One region of the Arthrobacter sp. YC-RL1 genome, then DNA from elsewhere that is predicted to be linked to it. Evidence: riboswitches for the same ligand, from Rfam matches in the RefSeq annotation. Region 1 holds a riboswitch; each other region holds the start of a gene.
The links. A riboswitch is a leader RNA that binds a small molecule or an ion and turns the genes downstream of it on or off. The one in region 1 is predicted to bind S-adenosylmethionine.

Region 1 (3,263 bases):
GAGTCGGCCGCGGCCAGCTCGGTGAGCAGCTCGAACAGTTCGGGCAGGGTGGCGCCGGCTCCGCCGTGGGAGACGGGCACGCGGATCGCGCCGAAGCCGGCGGCGGCGAGGTCGGCGACCTCGCGGTAGGGCAGGGCGCCGGTGCGGTCGCGCTCGGCGGCGCCGTCGGCGATGGCCTGGAAGTGCGGGGCGAAGCGTTCGCGCAGCCCGGCCAGACGGGATGTGGACAGGGCGATCATCTGGTGTTCCAATCGGTGTTGCAGGCAGGGTGGCGTAGGCGTCCAGTGTCTAGGTGTACAGCGAGAGCGGCTGCGATTCGCCGCGCAGGAAGTAGGCGCCGACCTCGATCTTCTTGTAGTCCACCGGGTCGTGCAGCGAGTGCGTGCGCACGTTGCGCCAGAACAGGTCAAGCCCGACGTTGCTCTTGGTGGAGGAGGATCCGGTGACCTCGAAGATGCGGTTGGCGACCTCCACGCCGGCCTCGCTGGCCACGACCTTCAGCTCCGCGATCGCCACCGCCAACTCGGCGCGCTGCGGCTGGCTGACTGCCCCGCCCAGCACCTGATCGAAGCGGCGGCCCAGCTTCTCCGCCAGCGCGGCCACCGCGGCAGTGCGGGCCTTCAGCTCCCCCACGGTGCGCTGGAAGACGACGTCCTGCGAATAGGTTTCGGCCTGCGAGAGGAACCAGGCGTTGGTGCGCCCCAGCAGGATCTGCCGGCCCCGCGCCAGCGCGCCCTCCGCGATGCCCAGGTAGAAGTTCGCGAAGGCCAGCTGGATGCCCGGGGTGAGCAGGGTGGCCACCGGCTCGTCGGTGACCGGGCCCAGCACGTCGGACGGCTCGATGCGCACGTTGCGGTACACCAGCGAGTTCGAGGCGCTCAGCCGCTGGCCCAGATAGTCCCAGTCGTCGACGATGCGCAGTCCTTCGGCCTCGCGCGGGACCACGAAGGCCAGCAGCTCGCCGCTGCCTTCGACCTCCGCGTTGACGACGATGACCTCGCCCACCCCGGAGCCGGTGGAGAAGCGCTTGGCCCCGTTCAGCCGGTAGCCATCGCCCTCGCGGGTCAGCACCAGGTTCGGGTCCACCGGGTTGACCGAGTCGCCCCACAGCCAGCTTCCCTCCACGGTGCGCCGCCACCAGTCGGCCTGCGCCTCTGCCGGGGCGTAGAACGCGATGGAGGACTGGTTGATGTAGTGGTAGGCCAGCAGCTGGGAGATCGACCCGTCGGCGGCGGCCAGGATGCGGATGACCTCGAAGGCGGTCTCGAAGTGCCCGCCGGCGCCGCCGAACTCGGCCGGGACCAGCAGCTCCAGCAGCCCTGCCTCGCGCAGCAGCTTCACCTCGGCGAAGGGCTGCTTGTTGGCGCGGTCGCGGGCCAGCGCGTCGGCGGCCAGGGTGCCGGCAACCTGGCGGGCGACGGCGCGCCAGCGCTCCAGTTCGGCCTCGCTGGCGGTGCCGGTGTACGGGACGCGGGGCAATGCGGTGACGGTCATGATCGGGCTCCTTGGAATTGGACTTCCGAGGGATACCGGGACGCGGCCCGGGCTCCATCGAACCTGGCGTTAGCACTCCCTGCGGATTACAGGCTTGCTGCGGCGTCGCGGAGCCAGGTCTCTCAGCCGCTCTGGATGGTGTGCACCGATTCAAGCACGCCGCCGAAGCCGGAGGGAACCGCCCCGTCACGCGGCGGAACGCACCGCAAAACTGCGTCATATTGGGAGTTTGGAACCCGCGCCGGGCCCAGATCGCGACGGCGCGCGGCAGCATCCAGCCGTCGCACGACGTCATATTGGCGCACGCAGTGCCCGGGCCCGGCGGGCCTTGCGGCTAGCGGGAGAGGAAGCCGAGCAGCAGGTCGTTGACCTCCTTGGCGTGGGTCCACAGCAGCCCGTGCGGGGCGCCATCCACCTCGTGGTACTCGGCGGCGGGCAGCGCCTCGGCGAAGCGCCGGCCGGTGACGTCCACGGGCAGGATCCGGTCGGCGGTGCCGTGCACGATCAGCGCGGGCACGTCGATCTTCGGGATGTCGGCGCGGAAGTCGGTGGTCCAGGTGTACTGGGCCGCGACCGAGGCGTAGGGCGAGGCGGCATAGGCCAGGGCCTTGTTCGCGGCCAGCGCCTCTTCGCTCAGCCGGTTGCCCAGGAAGGTCTCGGTGTTGAAGAAGTTCTCGAAGAAGCTGCTGAAGAACGCGTAGCGGTCGGTTTTGGCGGCCTCGGCCATCGGGTCCAGCGCATCCTGCGGCACACCCTCGGGGTTGTCATCGGTCTGCAGGATGAACGGTTCCAGCGAGCCGAGGAAGGCGGCCTTCGCGACGCGGGCCGAGCCGTAGGTGGAAAGGTAGCGGGCTACCTCGCCGGTGCCCATGGAGAAGCCCACCAGCACTGCGTCCTTCACGTCAAGCGTTTCCAGCAGCGTGTGCAGGTCGGCGGCGAAGGTGTCGTAGTCGTAGCCGACGGCCGCCTTGGAGCTCTTGCCGAAGCCGCGGCGGTCGTAGGTGATGACGCGGTAGCCGGCGCCGAGCAGCGTCGCGGTCTGCAGCTCCCAGGAGGATCCGTCCAGCGGGTAGCCGTGGATCAGCACCACCGGCTGCCCGGAGCCGTGGTCCTCGTAGTACAGCTCGATATCGGTGGTGTTCTCTTCTCCGACTTTCACGGTTGCCATGCTGGCCCTTTCGCCGACGGGGGCGCGGCGGTTGCCGCGCTGCCTCCCACGCTAGGCATCGGTCCTCGACGGTGGCAAGGGTTTTGCGCAAAGCGACAGCGAGCGCTTCAGCGCAGGTAGGTCCGTGCGACGCTGAACGCGGTGCGCTCCAGCAGCTTCAGCGCGTCGGCGGACAGCTCGGCCAAACTCGCCGGGCCCGGAGCGATCGAGTAGGCCGCGAGGATTCCGGCGTCGGCCAAAACCTGGTCTTCCAGGCTGACCGATCCGGCGATCACGATAACGTCTCCCCCGGCGGCCTGCAGTACCCCGGATACCACCTTGCCCTGCAGGGACTGCGAGTCCAGCCGGCCCTCGCCGGTGATGACCAGATCCGCGCCGCCCATGATGCGGTGGGCGTCCAGCACCCGGGCGACCAGCTCCCACCCGGGGACCAGGTCGACCGCGAAGTAGCTGCCCAGGCTGAAGGCCAGGCCTCCGGCGGCGCCCATGCCTTCTCGGTCGCGCAGCACCCGGCCGGTGGCGGTTTCCAGCACATCGGCCAGCCGGCCCAGCCCGGCGTCGAGGGTTGCGACATCCTTCAGGGAAGCACCCTTTTGCGGCC
Region 2 (3,263 bases), 3.2 Mb from region 1:
TGGAAAGCCGCAGGTCCAGCGGCAGGCTGAACTCCTGCAGCGCGCCGGAGAAGTATTGGTCGAGCTGCCTGGCCGCGTCGTCGAGCGATCTGTCGTCCTTCAGGATCCGCGGGCCCACCTTGTGCGCCAGGACATCGAGGATGCGCTCATGCCCCTCGGTTTCAAAGGCCACCCGGACCAGCCCGGCCTCCGTGGAGGCCAGCAGCAGCCCTCCGATCGGGCTGTCGACAATGCGGTAGGAGATCTCGATCAACTGCTGGCGGCGGGCATCATGAACAAATTTTTTGTTCAATTCGGCCAGGATCCGTTCTTCGTCCCGCGTCGCCGGGAAGGCGGTAGTCCGTTCGCTCATGACAACTCCTCCAGCATCTGCGCGTGCTTCCAATGGGCACGCAGGTTCTTGATTCCGTCGCTGCCCGCGCGGCGGGCGGCCGCTTCGGAACCTGAAAGGATCTGCGAGATCTGCGCGTAGCTCAACCCGCCCAGGTACCGGTAGGCGAGCACGAAACGCTGCTTCTGAGGCAGCGCCTTGACCGCCTGCCACAGTTCTCCATCCATGATCCTGGCTTCGGGCCGTCCCGCCTGCCCGACTTCTGTCTCGGGCAGCACCTCGGCCAACACCTCGGACGGGTTCTTGCGCAGTTCGTCGATGGCCTTGCGATGGGCGATGGTGACCAGCCAGGCCTGCACGTTGGCATCATCCGGCAGATCCGGATAGGCCTTGAGCGCGGCTAGGAACGTTTCCGACCACGCATCCTGGGCGCGATGCTCATCCAGCAGGGCACGGCACACACGCAGCACGGCCAGCCCATGGTCCTGGACAATCCGTTCGAACGGTATCTGCATGGCTCTCCCGGCAGCTGCTTCCCCTTGCGGGCTCTCACCTTGTAAACGTACCGCAGGCGCCGTTTGTGAGGTCGGCAGCGAAAATTTTTTGCTCCGCGGCGCCAAGGCGCAATTGGAGAAGCCAGCTACAGGCGCACCGTGTCCAAGTCAGCGGCGATTTCTTCCAGCCGCTTCAGGTCGATGTCGATCACTTCGCCGTTCTCCACGCCCTGGGGCTGCCGGCTTCCGGCGAGCGCGTCGCGGATAGTGCGCATGGTCGCGCCGTGGCTGACGACCATGATCCTGCGCCCCGCGTGCTCCTGCACCAGCTGGAGCAGCGCAGGCAGCGCCCGGTCAAGGATCTGCTGGTGGGTTTCCAGTTCGTGCTGCACCTCGGCGGCTTCCAGATCGCTGACCTCGGCCATGATGCGCCCCTCCAGCGGGCCGAAACTGCGCTCGGTCAGGGTGTGCACCGCCGGTCCGGTCTCCGCCCCAAGCTGCTCGGCGATCAGCGCCGCAGTCTGTTGGGCGCGGGCCAGCGGGGAGGCCAGCAGCAGATCCCAGCCTTTGCCCTTCAGGAAGCGCCCCAGGCTGCGTGCTTGGTGGCGTCCGGTCTCGTTCAGCTCGATATCGGTGCGGCCCTGCAGGCGGCCAGCCAGGTTCCAGTCGGTCTGCCCATGTCGTACCAATGCCAGCGCGGTGTCCATGACTCGAGCATAAGCGCAGCGCAAAGGTATCGAAGAATCTGTGGCGAGGGAAGCAATACGCAACGTTACGACTCATAGTTGGGTCATTTTCGGTCATGTTGCGAAGATTGTTACAACCATCCCGAGCGGCCGAGAGATCTGGTTCGATGACGCCGCAGCAACCTGCCACAGCCGGTGGATACGGTGCTACCGCCAGAAACGATGGAGCTGCTTTCCGCCTACCCGGCGTTCAAGCGACATTGACCGGGATTCCTGCCTCGATGGCTTCCGTGTTCGGCACGGAGGCCAAGAACGTATCGACAAGGAGTCATAAGCCACCATGGCAGACCACAAGTTTGGATTCCGCACCCGCGCGCTGCACGCCGGAGGCACCCCCGATGCCGAGCACGGCGCCCGCGCGGTGCCGATCTACCAGAGCACCTCGTTCGTCTTCAAGGACGCCGACGATGCCGCGAACCTGTTCGCCCTGCAGAAGTACGGGAACATCTATTCGCGCATCGGCAACCCGACCGTTGCCGCGTTCGAGGAACGCATGGCCTCGCTGGAAGGCGGCCTCGGCGCGGTAGCCACCGGCTCCGGCATGGCCGCGGAGTTCGTCACCTTCGCCGCGCTGGCCCAGGCCGGCGACCACATCGTGGCCTCGGCCAAGCTCTACGGCGGCACCATTACGCAGCTGGACGTCTCGCTGCGCCGCTTCGGCATCGACACCACCTTCGTCGACTCCAACGACCCGGCCGATTTCGAGGCGGCGATCGGCGAGAACACCAAGGCCGTCTACACCGAGGTCGTGGCCAACCCTTCCGGAGACATCGCGGACCTGGCCGGACTGGCCGAGGTGGCGCATCGCCACGACATCCCGCTGGTGGTCGACTCCACGCTGACTCCGCCGTACATCCTGCGCCCGATCGAGCACGGCGCGGACATCGTGATCCACTCGGCCACCAAGTTCATCGGCGGCCACGGCACGACCCTGGGCGGCGTGGTCATCGAGTCAGGCACCTTCAACTGGGGCAACGGCAAGTTCCCGACCATGACCGAGCCGGTGGCCAGCTACGGCAACGTCTCCTGGTGGGCCAACTTCGGCGAATACGGTTTCCTGACCAAGCTGCGCAGCGAGCAGCTGCGCGACTTCGGCCCGGCGCTGCCGGCGCAGTCGGCCTTCCAGCTGCTGCAGGGTCTGGAGACCCTGCCCCAGCGCATGGACAACCACCTTTCCAACGCCAAGCAGGTCGCCGCCTGGCTGGAAGCCGACGAGCGAGTCACCTACGTGAACTACGCGGGGCTGGAATCCCACCCGCAGCACGAGCAGGCAGCCAAGCTGCTGCCGATGGGCGTCGGCTCGGTCTTCAGCTTCGGTGTCAAGGGCGGCCGCGAGGCCGGCGCCAAGTTCATCGACGCGCTGCAGCTGGCAAGCCACCTGGCGAACATCGGCGACGCCCGCACCCTGGTGCTGCACCCCGCCTCAACCACCCACCAGCAGCTCAGCGCCGAACAGCTGGTCGCCGCCGGCGTTCCGGAAGACCTGATCCGCCTGTCGGTCGGCCTGGAGGACGTCGAGGACATCCTCTGGGACCTCGACCAGGCGCTGGCCGCCTCGCAGGAAGGCACGCTGGAGTCCGACTTCGCGGCACCGGCCTACGACGGAGCATCCTGCGCCGTTCCCGCCGCTTCGAAGGGAGCGAACTAATGAGCACCGCTGAACGCACCTGGCAGGGCCCGGGCGCCGCGCAG
Region 3 (3,263 bases), 2.9 Mb from region 1:
CATGCAGTCGCTGCGCCGGCGCACCAGATTCTGAGAACGGCAACGGCCGCCGCCTGGTGAAGCAGGCGGCGGCCGTGGGAATGGCTCATCGAGCCGGCGGGGCTCAGGCCACGTTGGTGCCGAACAGCAAGCCGAGGCAGTAGGTGACTGCGGCGGCGCCCCAGCCGATGGCCAGCTGGCGCAGGCCGCGCTTCATCGGCGAGGCCCCGGACAGCAGCCCTACAATGCCGCCGGTGATCATCAGCGCGGCGCCGACCAGCAGCACCGAGGTGATGATCGCAGCCAGGCCTGACATGCCGAAGATGTAGGGAAGGATCGGGATGACCGCTCCGGAGGCGAACAGGCAGAAGGAGGTCGCCGCGGCGCCGGTGGCCGAGCCCAGTTCCTCGTGCTCGTTCGCCAGCTCTTCGGCCCGGGCTTCCGGGTTCAGCGAGAAGGACGGGTTGCAGTCGCAGGTGAACAGGCCCATGCGTTCTGCAGCGCGGTGCTCGGCATCCTCGTCGGTCATGCCGCGGGCCTTGTAGATGAGCACCAGTTCGTTGGCGTCCAAATCCAGGTCAGGGGCGGCGGTGAGCGTCACCTGAGTGGGACGCGAAGCCGTGAGCAGCTCGCGCTGCGAACGCACGGAGACGTATTCGCCGGCGGCCATGGACAGCGCGCCGGCCAGCAGGCCGGCGATGCCGGAGAACAGCACCAGTCCGGAGGAAACACCGGTCGCTCCGATGCCCATGACCAGGGCCAGGTTGGAGACCAGGCCGTCGTTGGCGCCGAAGACCGCGGCGCGGAAGTTGCCCGACAGCTGCGCGCGGCCCGCGGTGGCCAGGGCGCGGACGACTTCCTCGTGGACCTGCTCGTCGGCGGCCATCTGCGGCGACGCGTCGGCATCGGTCGCGTAGGGGGTGCTGCTTTCGGCCCGCTGCGCCAGCGCGAGCACGAACACCGAGCCGAAGCTCAGGGCGAGGAAACGCAGGAAGCTGCGACGCAGCGAGGGACGCACCGGGCGGGCATGCGCCCCGAGCTTGGTGCGCCAGTATTCCTCATGGCGTTCTTCCGCCGCGGCCAGTCCCAGCAGGATCTGCTTTTCCTGTCCGGTCTTCTTCTGGGCCAGCGCGCGGTAGATGGCGCCTTCGGCGACCTCGTCCGCAACGTACTTGCGCCAGCGGCGGATCTGGGCGGGGGTGGGCTCAGTCGTGGGGCTGTGTGACATCACGAGGATGACTCTCCTACGGCTTGGGATTTCTCAACGAAACCCGGGATTCTGTTCAGCCTCTCAGTTTAGCCAGCGAGATGGTGCCGGGGAATTTGGCAAGCCTAAAAGCAAGGCTGCGCCCATCGGGCTGCCCGGCGGACGCCACGAACACCACCAGCTCGCCGGCCGCGGGATCGAAGACCGGGCGCCGGGAGGAACGGGTGATCAGCCGCTCAAGGTGCGCCGGGTCTGAAACGTAGCGGGTGTACCAGCGGTCCTGCACGGTGAACTGCACCTGTCCGGTCTGCAGATCGATGATGGGGAGGACGGAAAATGCCATGACACGACAACTCTCGCTGAGCTCTTGCCCGCGCATCGGTCGATGCCCGGACCGCTTCTTCATCCGAACCACCCATGAACCTGGGGTTGGTGCGCGGCCAGTCGGAGCTTGGCGCCGCGTCTCGTGAAGCAACAGTGTCGATGCTACCGCCGCAATATTAAGTCGTGAAGTTTCATTCCGTAATATGAACTCCGCGCGAAGCGCTAGTCGGAGCCGCGCCTGGACTGCGCGGTCTGCTGCAGCCGGTCGCGCTGGTCCTGCCATTGCCGGGGTGTGTAGTCCGGCAGGTTCGGCGCTTCCGCGCGCAGCCCGACCTGGCCGTCCAGGAGCTCGCGGACGATGTCCAGATGGCCTGCATGGCGCGAGGTCTCTGCGATCATGTGCACCATGAGATGTTCCAGGGTGGTGTGCCGGTGGCGGACCCACCAGGGGACTTCGGCCGGGGAGGCGAGCTCCAGCTGGTCGAACCCGGCCTCGGCGAAGGCGATGGCCCGCTGGTAGAGCTCGATGACCTGCTGCGCGCTGGCATCGGCTGGCGGAATGAAATCCGCCTGCGGGTCGTCGATGTCCAGCAGCTGCTGGACGTAGGAGTCGTTGACCGGCCGATTGAGGCACGCACCGAAGTAGCCGTACTCGGTGATCGCCAGGTGGTGCACGACGCCCAGCACGTGCGTGCCGGTGGGGGTCATGGGTTGGCGGGCCAGCTCCTCGCCGAGCTGCCGGCTTTTGAAGATGACTGCCTGCCGCGCGTCGTTCAGGTATTCGCGCAGCCTGGCCGCGGTGCTGTTCGGGGTGTCGTCCATGGACCGAGTGTAGGTGCAGGCCACGGTTCGGGGAACCCGCTTCAGGAAATGGGAAGCCACCGAAGCCAAGGTGTCATATTCTTCCGCTCCGGTTGGCCGGAAGTTGCGTATTGGTAAACTGGGGACGCAGAGCGGCCGGCAGAAGTACACTCCCGCGGTCGCTGCCTATCCTTCGAGTGAACAGGTCCAGGTGCCCCACGGATGAAAGCTCTGCCCGTCGAACCCTCAGGCTCGTCAATCAACATCGGAGCACGGCTGCGCGGCGTCCGCCAGCAGCAGCACATGACGATCGACCAGGTCGCCGAGCTTTCCGGGTTGACCAAGGGGTTTCTTTCCCGCGTCGAACGCGACTTGACCAGTCCGTCGGTCTCCACGCTGCTCAAGCTCTGCGAGGTGCTGGGGATCGAGGTCGGGACCCTGTTCGAAGTACCGGACACGACTTTGGTGCGACTGGGGGATGCGCCGCGCATCTCGCTGGGAGGCTCGGGCATCACCGAGAAGCTGGTCACCCCGCGCGGCGAAAAGCGCGTCCAGGTCATTCGCGCCGAAGTGGAACCCCGGGGCAAGGGGGAGAGCGAACTGTATTCGGTGGATTGCGAGCTCGAAGTGCTGCACGTGGCCTCCGGGGTGTTCACGCTGGTGCTGCCCGAACGGGTGGTCGAGCTCGCTGCGGGGGACACCATGACCTTTCCGGGGCGGGAACCGCACAGCTGGGAAAACCCCGGCGATGAACCTGCCGTGGTGCTCTGGACCCTGATTCTCTGAGTCTGTGCAGTGGCTCCCGGTGTGGTGTGACTCCCCGGACAGAGCCTGCCGCGAAGAGGCGCCGCGTTCACGGCTGGCCACTGCACCGCGTATTCTTGGAATAGTGCCCGCCGACGCATGCAGGCTAGTGAAGACAGGAAGGAGTGCAATGGCGACTGGTAAATCC

Region 2: another riboswitch for S-adenosylmethionine. It lies ahead of ATC04_RS16770 (O-acetylhomoserine aminocarboxypropyltransferase/cysteine synthase family protein); the one in region 1 lies ahead of ATC04_RS01825 (acyl-CoA dehydrogenase family protein).
Region 3: another riboswitch for S-adenosylmethionine. It lies ahead of ATC04_RS15220 (hypothetical protein); the one in region 1 lies ahead of ATC04_RS01825 (acyl-CoA dehydrogenase family protein).

What each region holds. Positions count from the first base shown of each region.
Region 1 covers NZ_CP013297.1:399,326-402,588, reverse strand. The annotation lists gene ATC04_RS01830 (acyl-CoA dehydrogenase family protein) at 1-239, opposite strand, end outside; gene ATC04_RS01825 (acyl-CoA dehydrogenase family protein) at 289-1,494, opposite strand; SAM riboswitch class I at 1,546-1,636, opposite strand; gene ATC04_RS01820 (alpha/beta hydrolase) at 1,829-2,662, opposite strand; gene ATC04_RS01815 (glycerate kinase) at 2,770-3,263, opposite strand, start outside.
Region 2 covers NZ_CP013297.1:3,644,983-3,648,245, forward strand. The annotation lists gene ATC04_RS16755 (methylated-DNA--[protein]-cysteine S-methyltransferase) at 1-352, opposite strand, end outside; gene ATC04_RS16760 (sigma-70 family RNA polymerase sigma factor) at 349-846, opposite strand; gene ATC04_RS16765 (histidine phosphatase family protein) at 972-1,532, opposite strand; SAM riboswitch class I at 1,646-1,740, shown strand; gene ATC04_RS16770 (O-acetylhomoserine aminocarboxypropyltransferase/cysteine synthase family protein) at 1,852-3,219, shown strand; gene ATC04_RS16775 (CoA-binding protein) at 3,219-3,263, shown strand, end outside.
Region 3 covers NZ_CP013297.1:3,304,315-3,307,577, reverse strand. The annotation lists gene ATC04_RS15230 (LOG family protein) at 1-34, shown strand, start outside; gene ATC04_RS15225 (VIT1/CCC1 transporter family protein) at 104-1,207, opposite strand; gene ATC04_RS15220 (hypothetical protein) at 1,263-1,529, opposite strand; SAM riboswitch class IV at 1,545-1,658, opposite strand; gene ATC04_RS15215 (DinB family protein) at 1,733-2,332, opposite strand; gene ATC04_RS15210 (helix-turn-helix domain-containing protein) at 2,534-3,097, shown strand; gene ATC04_RS15205 (hypothetical protein) at 3,246-3,263, shown strand, end outside.